Regions from separate parts of the Streptomyces sp. P9(2023) genome, predicted to be linked through region 2. Evidence: riboswitches for the same ligand, from Rfam matches in the RefSeq annotation. Region 2 holds a riboswitch; the other holds the start of a gene.
The links. A riboswitch is a leader RNA that binds a small molecule or an ion and turns the genes downstream of it on or off. The one in region 2 is predicted to bind glycine.
Positions count from the first base shown of each region.

Region 1: linked by a shared signal. The riboswitch ahead of gcvT (glycine cleavage system aminomethyltransferase GcvT) and the one ahead of gcvP (aminomethyl-transferring glycine dehydrogenase) in region 2 are both predicted to bind glycine.

Region 1 covers NZ_JAUPWM010000009.1:57,775-65,145, forward strand. The annotation lists gene Q5762_RS15530 (ABC transporter permease) at 92-1,096, opposite strand; gene Q5762_RS15535 (enhanced serine sensitivity protein SseB C-terminal domain-containing protein) at 1,407-2,201, opposite strand; gene Q5762_RS15540 (enhanced serine sensitivity protein SseB) at 2,246-2,986, opposite strand; gene Q5762_RS15545 (AAA family ATPase) at 3,113-3,784, opposite strand; glycine riboswitch at 3,926-4,029, shown strand; gene gcvT (glycine cleavage system aminomethyltransferase GcvT) at 4,192-5,385, shown strand; gene gcvH (glycine cleavage system protein GcvH) at 5,474-5,851, shown strand; gene glyA (serine hydroxymethyltransferase) at 5,874-7,133, shown strand; gene Q5762_RS15565 (L-serine ammonia-lyase) at 7,293-7,371, shown strand, end outside.
Region 2 covers NZ_JAUPWM010000027.1:69,073-76,443, forward strand. The annotation lists gene Q5762_RS27155 (hypothetical protein) at 1-383, shown strand, start outside; gene Q5762_RS27160 (DUF5999 family protein) at 713-919, shown strand; gene gcvP (aminomethyl-transferring glycine dehydrogenase) at 1,018-3,903, opposite strand; glycine riboswitch at 4,083-4,182, opposite strand; gene Q5762_RS27170 (PRC-barrel domain-containing protein) at 4,297-4,665, shown strand; gene Q5762_RS27175 (DNA polymerase IV) at 5,252-6,670, opposite strand; gene Q5762_RS27180 (MerR family transcriptional regulator) at 6,851-7,371, opposite strand, start outside.

The DNA.
Region 1 (7,371 bases), on a different contig from region 2:
GGCGGTCCGCCGGTGTTGATTGCCTCCTGTCAACAGCGGCAGGGGCGGGTCTGTAGGGCGTGCGGGCGATCGGGGACGTGGCTGAGGGTGGTCAGCGAGCGGCCTTCGGGTCGAGCGCGTCACGCACGCCGTCGCCGAAGAGGTTGAACGCCAGAACGGTGATGAAGATCGCGAGGCCGGGGATCACCATGAACAGGGGGTCCGATTCATAGGTGGAGATGGCCGTCGACAGCATCTGGCCCCAGGAGGCGGTGGGCGGCTTCACACCCGCGCCGAGGAAGCTGAGGGCCGCTTCGGTGAGGATGTTGGTGGGGATCATGAGGGTCGCGTAGACCATGATCGGGGCGATCAGGTTGGGCAGCAGCTCCCGGCGCAGGATGTAGAGGCGGCCGGCGCCCAGGCTGCGGGCGGCGTCCACGTACTCGCGCTCGCGCAGCGAGAGGGTCTGGCCGCGGACGATCCGGCCGACGTAGGGCCAGCCGAAGAAGCCGATCACGACCACCAGCGCGCCGATGCGGACCCCGGAACCGGAGAAGCCGAGCAGCTCGTTGGGGAGCACGGAGACCAGGGCGATGGTGAAGAGCAGCTGCGGGAAGGCGAGCATGACGTCCATGACGCGGCTGAGCGCCGCGTCGACCCAGCCGCCGAAGTAGCCGGCGACGATGCCGAGGATCGTGCCGAGGACGACCGCGAACATCGCCGCGAGGAAGGCGACGAGCAGCGAGATCCGGGCCCCGTAGACGATGCGGCTGAAGACGTCGCGGCCGTTGACCGGCTCGACGCCGAGCAGGAAGTCGGAGCTGATGCCGCCGTAGGAGCCGATCGGCGTGCCGAAGAGCGGGTCGATCTGGTCCTCGTGGAACTCGTCCGGCGGGTGTCCGAGCAGGCCCACGATGACGGGCGCGAGGAGCGCGACGACGACCAGGAAGATCACGATCGCGCCGCCGGCCAGCGCGAGCTTGTCACGCTTGAGCCTGGTCCAGGCGATCTGCCAGGGGGAACGTCCCTCGATCGCCGTGCCCGGCGGCGCCGGGGGCACGGCATCGACGGCGGCGGTCGACTCGGCCGCACTCGTCTCGTGCAGTGGTGCCGTCATCGTGGTGAGGACCCCTCTCGGCCGCCGGTAGCCGGCCCTTGCCCGCCGCGGGTAGCGGCTCGGTGGAACAACTGCGGGGCACCGGCCAGGAGGCCGAACGCCCGGTGTTCCGGGGAGTCTTCAATGTGTTCGCGATCACCCGCCAGCCCTCACGGTGAATGTTTGCTCAACCGTGATGCGGTTCGTTGCCTTCCGTTATCCGGACTCTGTGATCCTTTCAGCGGACCATCTCACCCACTATTCGGCCAGAACGGACATCTCCCCCAACTCCTGCATGGCAGGAGTGAATTGGGGTGACGGAAGGGACGTATCAGTACGTCCGGGGCACGGCCGGCGGATAGCCGTAGCCGGAGGCGGGCGGGGCCGCGTGCGGGGCGGCGTGCGCGTCGCGGTCGTAGAAGGGCCGCGCGTTGGCCCGCAGCCACATCGCGACCGGGTCGTACGTGTCCGCCATCGCGACCGTCGAGACGGGCAGGCCGTCGGGGACGGCGGACACCGACTGGCGCATCATCGCGCGCACCGACTCGACCGAGGCGGCGGAGGTGTCGTACAGGTCGAGACCGATGGCGAGGTACGGGGAGCCGAGCGCGGGCTGCACCCAGGCCCGGCGCAGCGCCCGTACGGCCGGGGTGCGATGGGCGTTCTGGGTCAGCAGGGCGTAGAACTGGGGGATTTCCAGGGCCGGCTCGGAGAGCCGCAGGGGTCCGGCCGGCATCCGGTCGAGACCGGTGGCGATCCGGCGGAGGTCGGCCCAGGGGATGCCGACGCCACCGTTCGCGTCGTGCGGGTTGAGCCAGACGCCCACCCGGTCGGGGTAGAGCGAGCGGGCGATCTCACGGCCGGTGACCAGCTCGTGGGCGCGGTTCCAGCCGGATACGGCGAGCTCCTGGGCGGAGGTGACGCACGGGGCGTACCCGAAGCCGTCGATCTCCATGTGGCCGTACTGGGCGTCGGGCGATCCGGGCGTGCCCTGCCAGAGCAGCATCCAGAGGCTGCCGTCGCCGAGGGCGTGCAGCAGCTGCTCGTACGCGTCGTAGCGTCCGGGTGCCACCTGGCGCAGCATGTGCTCGACCTGTCCGGTCGCAGCGGTGCCTGACGCGCTCACCCTGGTTCCCGCCCCTCTTCCGTCCACCGACCGCACCAGCTTAGTTACAGGGAGGCCCGCTGAAAGAAGGGGCGCACCCGCTCCAGCATCCACTCGCCCACCGGGTCCTGTGCGACGTCGAGCAGGATGAGGTTGACCGGCCAGGCCACCTCGACCCGGCCGAGCGCGCGGCCGAGGGCGTCGAGCGGGGCGTTCCGGTCGACGCCGTCCCAGGCGACGAGCTCGACGCCGACGAACAGGGCGGGTTCGGTGCCCTCGACGCTGGCCAGGGCGCGCCGGGCGGAGCGGACGACGCCGGTGGCCTCGAACTCGGCGGAGGCGGCGGAGAGGAAGTCGACGGGGTCGTCCTGCCAGTCGGGCTCGAAGAGCCGGACCCGGCCGCCGGTCGCGGGGCCGTCCAGCGGAGTGCGGCCGACGCGGCAGAGCTCGGCGACGGCGGGCGGGGGCAGCGGGGCGCCGACGGTGCCGCCGGGGTTGACGGCGATGCCGAGCTGCGGCGGCAGGCCGCGGGCGAAGTCACGGGCGGGGGCCACGGTGAACGACATGTGGCTGCCGACGCAGGCCAGGAACTGCTGCTCGGAGCTGAAGACGGGGACGTACGGCAGGCCGTCGATCTCCATCGTCGGCAGATCGAGGTCCCGGCTCTCCGGGCTGCCGCCGTTGGGCAGCGGCACCCAGACGGGGCTGCGGCCGAGGACCTCGACGAGGCGGCCTCCGGCGGAGGGGTTGCCGAGCGAGGCCGCCAGGACCTCTTCGAGCTCGTTGCCCGGCCACGTAACGTCCACGGTTCCCGTTTCCCCTTCTCGCGCGCCCTGGTCACGACGCCCTCGGGGCAGAACCCTAACGCCGCCCTGGCACCCCCGTGGCCAAAAGGGCTCAGTGAAGGGCTCGTGAGGGGCTCGGTGAAGGGTTCAGTGAGCGGAGCGGAAGGCGATCGTCCGCAGGGCGCCGGCGGCGTCCCGGTCGAGCAGGGTCGCCGAGGCACAGCCTCGGGGCAGGCGGCCTGACTCGACCGAGCCGAGGAGCCGGCCGACGGCCCGGCGGTGGCGGGCGAAGGCGTACCCCGAGACGCCCCGGCCCCGCGCGTGCTGGCCCGCGCGGGCCGTGTCGGGCGTGACGTCGAGCAGGATCAGATGGAGCGCGCGGCCCCGGCGGCGGGCCTCGCGGGCCAGCCAGTTCCGCACCCAGGACTGCGTGCCGCAGTCGTGGACGACGACGCTCCGCCCGGCGCGCAGGGCGCGGCGCAGCCCGGCGTAGTGGGCGATCCGGGCCAGCGGGCGGTAGACGGCGTACGGCAGGAAGGCGGGCAGCCGGCCCTCCCAGCGCTCGCGGGCGTCCTGGGAGTCGATGCCGAGGCCGTCGGCGGCGCGGCGCATCAGCGTCGACTTGCCGCTTCCGGGCAGCCCGGAGACCACCACGAGGTCGCCCGCGGTGAAGGCGAGCGTCCGGGGGCCGCGGCCGCCGCGCTCGCGCAGGTCTCGGAGCAGGGGCACGGCCGAGCGACGCCTTCGGGTCCGGGCGCGGGCGCGCTGGGCCGGTATCCCCGCACCCGTGGCGTAGGCGCCGCTGTGCTGGAACGTCATCGTCTCTCCCCCTGTCGGGTCCCTGGGACCCCCCTGCCCACAAAGTGTAAAGAAGGGGTAATCAGTGACAAGCGATTTGCCGATCGGACACCGCATGCAATGATGTGCGCGCCAAGCGCACACAACCTCATACCGGCCGCTCGAATCCGCGCGGGAGAGTCCCGGAACCCACCACGGTGGGCCCCGGGCGCCGAAGGAGCAAGACCCTCCCTTGAATCTCTCAGGCCCCGTACCGCGTGGATGAGGCAGATCTGAAAAGCGGGACGCCTCCGTGGCGTTCCCACCCAAGGTGCAAGCCGACCTCTCGGTGACGAGATGCTCTCGGTGAACCTCTCAGGTTCCATGACAGATGGGGAGGACGTCCTCGCCCGTCATGTTTTCCGCCCTTGGGATCCGGGAGCCACACCATGAGCACGTCTGCCCCCCGTCCGACCGCCCACCCGTCGCCCGCCACCGCCCCAGACGAAGGCGCTGCGCGCCGCACTCCCCTCCTGGCCCTGCATCGTTCCCTGGGCGCGACCATGACCGACTTCGCCGGCTGGGACATGCCGCTGCGCTACGCCAGCGAGCGCGACGAGCACAACGCCGTCCGCACCAAGGCCGGCCTCTTCGACCTCTCCCACATGGGCGAGATCACCGTCACCGGGCCGCAGGCCGTCGAGCTGCTCGACTTCGCGCTGGTGGGCAACATCTCCACGGTGGGTGTGGGCCGCGCGCGCTACACGCACATCTGCCAGGAGGACGGCGGCATCCTCGACGACCTGATCGTGTACCGGCTCCAGGAGCGCGAGGCTGAGTCTTTTCACTACATGGTGGTCGCCAACGCCTCCAACGCGCAGATCGTCCTCGACGCGCTCGTGGCGCGCTCCGAGGGCTTCGACGCCGAGGTCCGCGACGACCGCGACGCGTACGCCCTGATCGCCGTCCAGGGACCGGAGTCCCCCGGCATCCTGAAGTCCCTCACCGACGCCGACCTGGACGGGCTGAAGTACTACGCCGGCCTCCCGGGCACGGTCGCCGGGGTGCCCGCGCTGATCGCCCGTACCGGCTACACCGGCGAGGACGGCTTCGAGCTGTTCCTGAAGCCCGAGCACGCCGAGGGCGTCTGGCGGGCGCTGACCGAGGCGGGCGCGCCGGTCGGTCTGATCCCCTGCGGCCTGTCCTGCCGTGACACGCTCCGCCTGGAGGCGGGCATGCCGCTGTACGGGCACGAGCTGACGACCTCGCTCACCCCGTTCGACGCGGGCCTCGGCCGGGTCGTGAAGTTCGAGAAGACGACGAACGAGGGCCGCTTCGTCGGGCGCGATGCCCTGGAGAAGGCCGCCGAGCGCGCCGAGACCGCCCCGCCGCGCAAGCTCGTCGGGCTGATCGCCGAGGGCCGCCGCGTCCCGCGCGCCGGCATGGCGGTCGTCGCCGGCGGCGAGGTCATCGGCGAGGTCACCTCGGGCGCCCCGTCGCCCACCCTCGGTAAGCCGATCGCGATGGCATACGTGGACGCGGCGCACGCCGAGCCCGGTACGCAGGGTGTAGGTGTGGACATCCGCGGCACCCACGAGCCGTACGAGGTCGTGGCGCTGCCGTTCTACAAGCGCCAGAAGTGACGTTTCCCACGCCGGAACGTCTCGCCCCGCGTCTCATCCCGTAAGACCCGCGTACACCAGCACTCCCTCGATCCAGGAGAATCACGACATGAGCACCCCCCAGCAGCTGCGCTACACCAAGGAGCACGAGTGGCTGTCGGTCGCCGAGGACGGCGTCGCGACGGTCGGCATCACGGAGTTCGCGGCCAACGCGCTCGGTGACGTCGTCTTCGCCCAGCTCCCCGCGGTCGGCGACACCATCACCGCGGGCGAGTCCTGCGGCGAGCTGGAGTCGACCAAGTCCGTGAGCGACCTGTACGCGCCGGTGACCGGCGAGGTCGTGGCCGCCAACCAGGACGTGGTGGACGACCCGTCGCTGGTGAACAGCGCTCCGTTCGAGGGCGGCTGGCTGTTCAAGGTGCGCGTCACCGGTGAGCCGGACGACCTGCTCACCGCGGACGAGTACTCCGCGTTCTCCGCCGGCTAACGAGACCCCAGGGATCCGATTCATGTCGCTTCTGAACACCCCTCTCCACGAGCTGGACCCGGACGTCGCCGCCGCCGTCGACGCCGAGCTCCACCGCCAGCAGTCCACCCTCGAGATGATCGCCTCGGAGAACTTCGCTCCGGTCGCGGTCATGGAGGCCCAGGGCTCGGTCCTCACCAACAAGTACGCCGAGGGCTACCCGGGCCGCCGCTACTACGGCGGCTGCGAGCACGTCGACGTGGCCGAGCAGATCGCCATCGACCGGATCAAGGACCTGTTCGGCGCCGAGTACGCCAACGTCCAGCCGCACTCCGGCGCCTCCGCGAACCAGGCCGCGCTCTTCGCGATCGCCCAGCCCGGCGACACGATCCTGGGCCTGGACCTGGCGCACGGCGGTCACCTGACCCACGGCATGCGCCTGAACTTCTCGGGCAAGCAGTTCAACGTGGTCGCGTACCACGTGGACGAGGCCGGTCTGGTCGACATGGCGGAGGTCGAGCGCCTCGCCAAGGAGCACCGCCCCAAGGTCATCATCGCGGGCTGGTCCGCCTACCCGCGTCAGCTGGACTTCGCCGAGTTCCGCCGGATCGCCGACGAGGTCGAGGCGTACCTGTGGGTCGACATGGCCCACTTCGCGGGTCTGGTCGCGGCCGGCCTGCACCCGAACCCGGTCGAGCACGCGGACGTGGTCACCTCGACCACGCACAAGACGCTCGGCGGCCCGCGCGGCGGCGTCATCCTCGCGAAGAAGGAGTTCGCGAAGAAGCTGAACTCCTCGGTCTTCCCCGGTTTCCAGGGTGGCCCGCTGGAGCACGTGATCGCGGCCAAGGCCGTCTCCTTCAAGATCGCGGCCTCGGAGGAGTTCAAGGAGCGCCAGCAGCGCACGCTGGACGGCGCCCGGATCCTCGCCGAGCGCCTGGTCCAGGACGACGTCACCGCGCACGGCGTCTCGGTCCTGTCCGGCGGCACGGACGTGCACCTGGTCCTGGTCGACCTGCGGAACTCCGAGCTGGACGGCCAGCAGGCCGAGGACCGGCTCCACGAGGTCGGCATCACGGTCAACCGGAACGCGATCCCGAACGACCCGCGGCCGCCGATGGTCACCTCGGGTCTGCGCATCGGTACGCCGGCGCTCGCCACCCGCGGTTTCGGCACCGAGGACTTCACCGAGGTCGCCGACATCATCGCGGAGACCCTGAAGCCCGGCTCCGACGTGGACGCCCTGAAGGCCCGGGTCGTCGCGCTGGCGGAGAAGCACCCGCTGTACCCCGGCCTGAAGTAATTTCGTACCCTTTTGTTCGTACGAAGCTCCGGGGCACCGCGCACACTGGACAGTGAGCGCGGTGCCCCACCCCTTTCCGCCCTTCCCGCTCTGTTTCCTGCTCCGTTCTGCACCACCCCGGCAGACAACGGCGTCAGCCACCCCCACAAGGAGTTCCCCGTGGCCATCTCGGTCTTCGACCTGTTCTCGATCGGCATCGGCCCGTCCAGCTCCCACACGGTGGGCCCGATGCGCGCGG
Region 2 (7,371 bases):
TCCTGATCCGGGGCACCGACCGGGCGGTGGCGGCCGCCGACACCATGCTCACCCCCGACGGCTGGTCCTTCTCGCACTTCTTCGAGGGTCCGTACGTCACGGCGACCGAACGCGCCCTGCTCCAGGCCGAGTCGCTGCCCACGACCTACCAGCCGAGGCTGCTGTCCGTACCGGAGCTGTACATGCTGACACTGTGGCTGCACGGCGACACGGAGTCCGACGGAGCGTCGTCCTCGCCCGACCCGACCGACCTGCTCGTCCCGCTCGCCCCGGCACCGCCCGGCATCGCCGCGAACCAGCCGCACCTGGTCGCCGACCTGCTGCCCGTCCTCACCCTGCGGCTGGCTCCCCCGCCGCTCTTCGGCACCCCGGCGCCCGCCTGAGCCAACCCCGAGGAGTACCCGTCACCGCCCCGCGGCCGGCCAGGCCGCGGGGCGCCCTGCTCCCCGAACGACCGCCTCGAACACCACTCCCCGTACGGGCTAGCCCAGCAGGGCTACCCCGAACCACCCGAAAAGACCGCCCAGTTGAGCTGAACCGCCCGCGCGGGTGATACGTCTTCATGCAGTAGGAAGAGCTGCCGTGAAATCCCTGCGGATCGCGGTCCGTAGGGGAAGACTGGACCAACCGAACCGACAACGGGGGGCGGCCCATGAGCACCGCACCGAGCCGCAGGACGACACTCACCACGACGCAGCGAAAGAACCCATCCATGTGCCAGCACCAGCCAGCCTGTCCCTCCGCCGACTCCGCCGACCGGGAGGCGGCCCGCATGACGGCGCACCACCCGGAACAGGGCTGGAGCCTGCTGTGCAACGGGGTCCTGCTCTTCGAGGACACCGGTGAACTGCTGCCCGACGGCCAGATCATCGCCCCGCACCGCCCGCTGACGACGGGCCGGGTGACGACCGCCGCCTGACACGTCACGGTGACGCGTCGGGCACGACACGTACGAGGGAACACGCAAGGGCCGGCCCGGAGAGCAACTCTCCGAACCGGCCCTGACTCATGTCCGCACTAGTTGTCGTACTCGTCCAGCGGCGGGCAGGAGCAGACGAGGTTACGGTCGCCGAACGCGCCGTCGATCCGGCGGACCGGCGGCCAGTACTTGTCCGCGGCCGAGACACCGGCCGGGAAGACCGCCTCGTCACGGCTGTACGCGTGGTTCCACTCGCCGCCAAGGGCCGCCGCCGTGTGCGGGGCGTTGGCCAGCGGGTTGTCGTCTGCGGGCCACTCGCCCGACGCGACCTTCTCGATCTCGCCGCGGATCGCGATCATCGTGTCGCAGAAGCGGTCGAGCTCGGTGAGGTCCTCGGACTCGGTCGGCTCGATCATCAGCGTGCCGACCACCGGGAACGACATCGTCGGCGCGTGGAAGCCGTAGTCGATCAGGCGCTTGGCGATGTCGTCGACGCTGACGCCGGTCGCCTTGGACAGCGGCCGCAGGTCGACGATGCACTCGTGCGCGACGAGCCCGGCGGGACCGGTGTAGAGCACCGGGTAGTGCGGCTCCAGGCGCTTGGCGATGTAGTTCGCCGCGAGCACGGCCACCTGCGTGGCGCGCTTGAGGCCCTCGCCGCCCATCAGACGCACGTACGACCACGAGATCGGCAGGATGCCGGCCGAGCCCCACGGGGCGGCCGAGATCGGGCCGACGCCCGTCTCCGGACCGGCGGTCGGCTGGAGCGGGTGGTTCGGCAGGTACGGCGCGAGGTGCGCGCGCACGCCGACCGGACCGACGCCGGGGCCGCCACCGCCGTGCGGAATGCAGAAGGTCTTGTGCAGATTCAGATGGGAAACATCGCCGCCGAACTTGCCCGGCTTGGCGAGCCCGACCAGCGCGTTGAGGTTGGCACCGTCGACGTACACCTGACCGCCGGCCTCGTGGACCTCGGCGCAGATGTCGGCGACGTGCTCCTCGAACACACCGTGCGTGGACGGGTAGGTGATCATCAGCACGGACAGCTCGTCGCGGTACTGCTCGATCTTGGCGCGCAGGTCCGCGACATCGACCTCGCCGTCGTCGGCGGTCTTGACGACCACGACCTTCATGCCGGCCATGACGGCCGAGGCGGCGTTGGTGCCGTGCGCGGAGGACGGGATGAGGCAGACGGTGCGCTGCTCGTCGCCGTTGGCGCGGTGGTAGGCGCGGACGGCCAGCAGACCGGCCAGCTCGCCCTGCGAACCGGCGTTGGGCTGGAGCGACACCTTGTCGTATCCGGTGACCTCGGCGAGGCGCTCCTCCAGCTCGGTGATGAGCGTGAGGTAGCCCTGCGCCTGCTCGACCGGGGCGAAGGGGTGCATCTGCCCGAACTCGGGCCAGGTCACCGACTCCATCTCGGTGGTCGCGTTCAGCTTCATGGTGCAGGAGCCGAGCGGGATCATGCCGCGGTCGAGCGCGTAGTCGCGGTCGGCGAGCTTGCGCAGGTAGCGCAGCATCGATGTCTCGGAGCGGTGCGCGTGGAAGACCGGGTGGGTGAGGTACGCGTCGGAGCGCAGCACCGAGGCGGGCAGCGCGTCCTCGGCGGCGGCGTCCAGGGCCTCGATGTCGGCGTCGACGCCGAAGGCGGCCCAGACGGCGGCGATCTGGGCGCGACCGGTCGTCTCGTCACACGACACGGACACATGATCGGCGTCGACGAGGTACAGGTTGACACCGGCCTCACGGGCGGCGGCGACGGCCTCGGCGGCCTTGCCGGGCACGCGGACGGTGAGGGTGTCGAAGAAGCTGCCGTGTATGACGTCGACGCCACCGGCGGAGAGACCGGCGGCAAGAACACCGGCATACCGATGGACACGCTGGGCGATCTGCTTCAGCCCGTCCGGCCCGTGGTAGACGGCGTACATCCCGGCCATGACGGCGAGCAGGACCTGCGCGGTGCAGATGTTGCTGGTGGCCTTCTCGCGGCGGATGTGCTGCTCGCGGGTCTGCAGGGCCAGGCGGTACGCCCTGTTGCCGTCGGCGTCGACGGAGACGCCGACGAGGCGGCCGGGCAGCGAGCGGGCGTGCTTGTCCTGGACGGCCATGTAGCCGGCGTGCGGCCCGCCGAAGCCCATGGGCACACCGAACCGCTGCGTGGTACCCACGGCGATGTCGGCGCCGAGGGAGCCGGGCGAGGCGAGCAGGGTGAGGGCGAGCAGATCGGCGGCGACGGTGACGATCGCGCCGAGCTCGTGGGCGGCGTCGATGAGCGGCTTGATGTCCCGGACGGCACCGGAGGCACCCGGGTACTGCAGGAGCACGCCGAATACACCGCGCTCGGCGATCTCGGCCGGAATGCCGTCGCTGAGGTCGGCGACGACGACCTCGACGCCGGTGGGCTCGGCGCGGGTCTCGATGACGGCGATGGTCTGCGGCAGGGCGTCGGCGTCGATGAGGAAGACGCCGTTCTTGACCTTGCCGACCCGGCGGGCGAGCGCCATGGCCTCGGCGGCGGCGGTGCCCTCGTCGAGGAGGGAGGCGCCGGAGGTGGGCAGCCCGGTGAGGTCGGCGACCATGGTCTGGAAGTTCAGCAGCGCCTCAAGGCGCCCCTGCGAGATTTCGGGCTGGTACGGCGTGTAGGCGGTGTACCAGGCCGGGTTCTCCATGACGTTCCGCAGAATCACAGGAGGCGTGAACGTCCCGTAATACCCGAGCCCGATCATCGGGGCGAGGACCTGGTTGCGGTCGGCGAGCTCACGCAGCTCGGCGAGAACCTCGGCCTCGGTACGGGCGGAGGGCAGGCCGAGAGCCTCGGCGTTCTTGATCACGTCCGGCACGGCGGCGGCCGTGAGCTCGTCGAGGGAGCCGTAGCCGACCTGCGCGAGCATCTTGGCCCGGGCTTCGGCGTCGGGCCCGATGTGCCGCTGCTCGAACGGGATGCCCTGTTCGAGTTCGGAGAGCGAAATGCGGTGGGCGGTCATGTACGGAGGCCTCCTGGTCGTCACGACCTGCGAGGGGCACCACGGCGCGGGTGCCCGGACGGCCTCCCCCTCTGTCATCTCAACCTGAGAGCTTCACCGGCACGCCAAAAGGGCTCGCCGGCTTTCACCGTCGGTGAGAGCGGACGCCGTCGGACCTCCGCTCTGCTTTCCAGAGTGACCTCGTCCATGCGGTACCGGGTGCCTGAGAGATTCCGGGGAGGATTTGCTCCTTCGGCGCCTCCGAAAGGTTTCTTCGGAGGACTCTCCCGCACGGGGTCGACAGCCACAGCCAGCCTACCAGCGCCGTTCCGGGTTCCATCGCTCAAGTGGCCGACGTCCCAGATGTGCACTTTCGTAGTTCTTGTAGAGCAGTTGCGACCAGTTGGAGGGACCGTGCAGACCGACATCGATCCGCGCAGCCTGATCGGCCGCAAGGCGTTCGACCGCAACGGACACAAGATCGGCACCGTGGACGAGGTGTACCTGGACGACGCGACGGGCGTCCCCGAGTGGGCGGCGGTCCGCACGGGCCTCTTCGGCCGCGACGCGTTCGTCCCGCTGGAGCCGAGCGAACTGGTCGAGGACGGCCTCCACATCCCGTACGAACGCGCCCTGATCAAGGACGCCCCGGACTTCGGCGTGGGCCGCCACCTCTCCCCGGAACAGGAACTCCAGCTCTACCGCCACTACAGCCTGGCCCTCCCCCCGGTACCCCCACCGGACCACGACTTCGGCCGTCTGGCAGGCCAGGAGGACACGTAGCGGGCCTGGTGGCGGACGTCCGGCGTATCGCCGCCAGGGACGGCCAGGCCGACCGCGGAGGACTTGGACGAGCACGGCCGAACGCGCGGGGTGCCGCGAAGCCGCGTAGCGGCCCGGCAGCCGCACCCCTGCCCTCTCACCGGTACGGGCGGTGCGGCCGGGACCAGCCCGGCTGAAAACCGGCGCACCGCCACGAGTCGACAGCCACCGACGGCACTCGGCCACCCACAGGAGGACCGACACCCCTGCCCTCTCACCGGAACGGGCAGTGCAGCCGGGACCAGCCCGGCTGAAAACCGGCGCACCGCCACGAGTCGACAGCCACCGACGGCACTCGGCCACCCACGGGAGGATCCGGCACCTCTGCCCTCTCACCGGTACGGGCAGTGCGGGCCGGGAACGACCAGCCCGGCCGGGCGCACCCACCGGCCGACCGCCGACAACGCTTCCCCACCACCCCGCGGCGCGAAGCTGCCGCACCCGCCGACGGCGCCCAACCACCCACAGGAACACCCGCACCTCTGCCCACCCACCCGCACGGGCGGTGCGGGCGGGAACAACCAGCCCGGCCAACGGCCGGGCGCCACTACGCGACCGCCGACGACGACCCCCCGCTCCCCACCAGCGGCAGCGCCTCCCCCGGTTCCAGCTCCGGATCGTCGACGAGGAACGTCCGTACCCGCCCCGGCGCCGACCCCGGCTCCTCGAAGCGCACGGTGACCCGCCCCACCCCGCTCCCCTGCACCCACCCGGCCCCGTACACCGCATGCCGTACGTCGTGCCCCGGCGCCCATCTCCGCTCCGCGGCCGGCCGCTCTTCCGCCTCGGGAACGACCTCGGCCGAGCCCGCCCCCTCAGCCGAGCCCCCCGATCCCCCCTGGCCCCCACCCTCGGCCTCCGCCGACGCCTCCGCCTCCGCCGACGCCGACGCCTCCGCCGCCTGCGCGAACAGATCCTCCTGCGTGTAGTCGGCGAGCCCGCTCACCCCCACCCCCAGCAACCGCACCCCACCCGTCGTGTCCACCCCCTCCAGCAGCCGCCCCGCCGCCTCCCGCACCACCAGCGGATCGTCCGTCGGCCCCCGCAACGTCTCCGACCGCGTCAGCGTCGAGAAGTCGAAGCGCCGCACCTTCAGCACGATCGTCCGCCCCGAGTGCCCCGACGCCCTCAACCGCCCCACGCACCGCTCGGCCAGCCGCTCCACCTCGATCCGGATCCGCACCCGGTCGTGCAGGTCCACGTCGAAGGTGTCCTCCACCGACACCGACTTCGCGTCCCGCTCGGCCACCACGGGCCGATCGTCGTACCCCTGGGCCATCCGGTACAGGGAGGCCCCGTGCGCCCGCCCCAGCAGCCGTACAAGCTCGTCCTCGCCCGCTTCCGCGAGGTCCGACACGGTCGTCATCCCGGCCCGCCGCAGATGCTCCCCGGTGGCCGGCCCGACCCCCGGCAGGATCCGCACCGACTTCGGCCCGAGCAGCGCCCGCTCCGTCCCGGGCTCTATGAGCACGAGCCCGTCCGGCTTCGCCTCCTCGGACGCGATCTTCGCGAGCATCTTCGACCCGGCAAGCCCCACCGACCCCGTCAGCCCCGTCGCGGCGAGAATGTCCCTGCGCAGCCGCTCACCGGCCTCCCGCGCACTCCCGCTGTCGTCCGCCACACCCCCCGCCTCCAGGTCCACGAAGGCCTCGTCCAGGCTCAGCGGCTCCACCAGCGGCGAGAGCCGCCCCAGCAGCTCCATGACCTGCTCGCTGATCGACCGATAGAACCCGAAGCGCGGCACGAGATAAGCGGCATTGGGCGCGAGCCGCCGCGCCTGCGCCATCGGCATGGCGGAGTGCACGCCGAACACCCGCGCCTCGTACGAAGCGGTGGCCACGACACCCCGCGGCCCCAGCCCACCCACGACCACCGGTTTTCCGCGCAGACTGGGCTTCGCCGCCTGCTCGGCGGCAGCGAAGAAGGCATCCATGTCGAGATGCAGAATCGTCGGCGCGGCTCTCACATCACCGATGCTGCCCTACGCCACTGACAACCGACCCGCACTGACATACGGACGCACGCGGCGGCCGACATCACGCGGCCGACATGCCGACATCACCCCAGCCGACATCACCCCAGCTGACATCACCCAGCTGACATCGCCGCGGCCGACATCACCGCGGCTGGCATAGGACGCGGGCGCTCAGACCGCCCGGTCACGCCTCCGCCGCGCGAGCTCGTCGCCCGGGTTGTGCCCGACCAGGGTCTCGCCGGTGTCGATCCGCTCCCCGTGCAACTGCGACAACGCCGCCTCCACGTCCCGCCAGACCACGCCCACGGCGATCCCGAAGACACCCTGACCGCCCTGGAGCAGATCCACGACCTCGTCCGGCGAGGAGCACTCGTACACCGTCGCCCCGTCGCTCATCAGTGTCATCCGCTCCAGATCGCGGAAGCCACGGGCCCGCAGGTGCTGGACGGCGGCCCGGATGTTCTGGAGCGCGACCCCGGTGTCCAGGAAACGCTTGACGATCTTGAGAACGACGACGTCGCGGAAGCTGTAGAGCCGTTGAGTCCCGGACCCGTACGCGGGCCGCACACTCGGCTCGACGAGCCCGGTGCGCGCCCAGTAGTCCAGTTGGCGGTACGTGATCCCCGCCGCCGCGCACGCGGTCGGACCGCGGTACCCCACCGTGTCCGTACCGACCGACGCGTCCGCCCCGA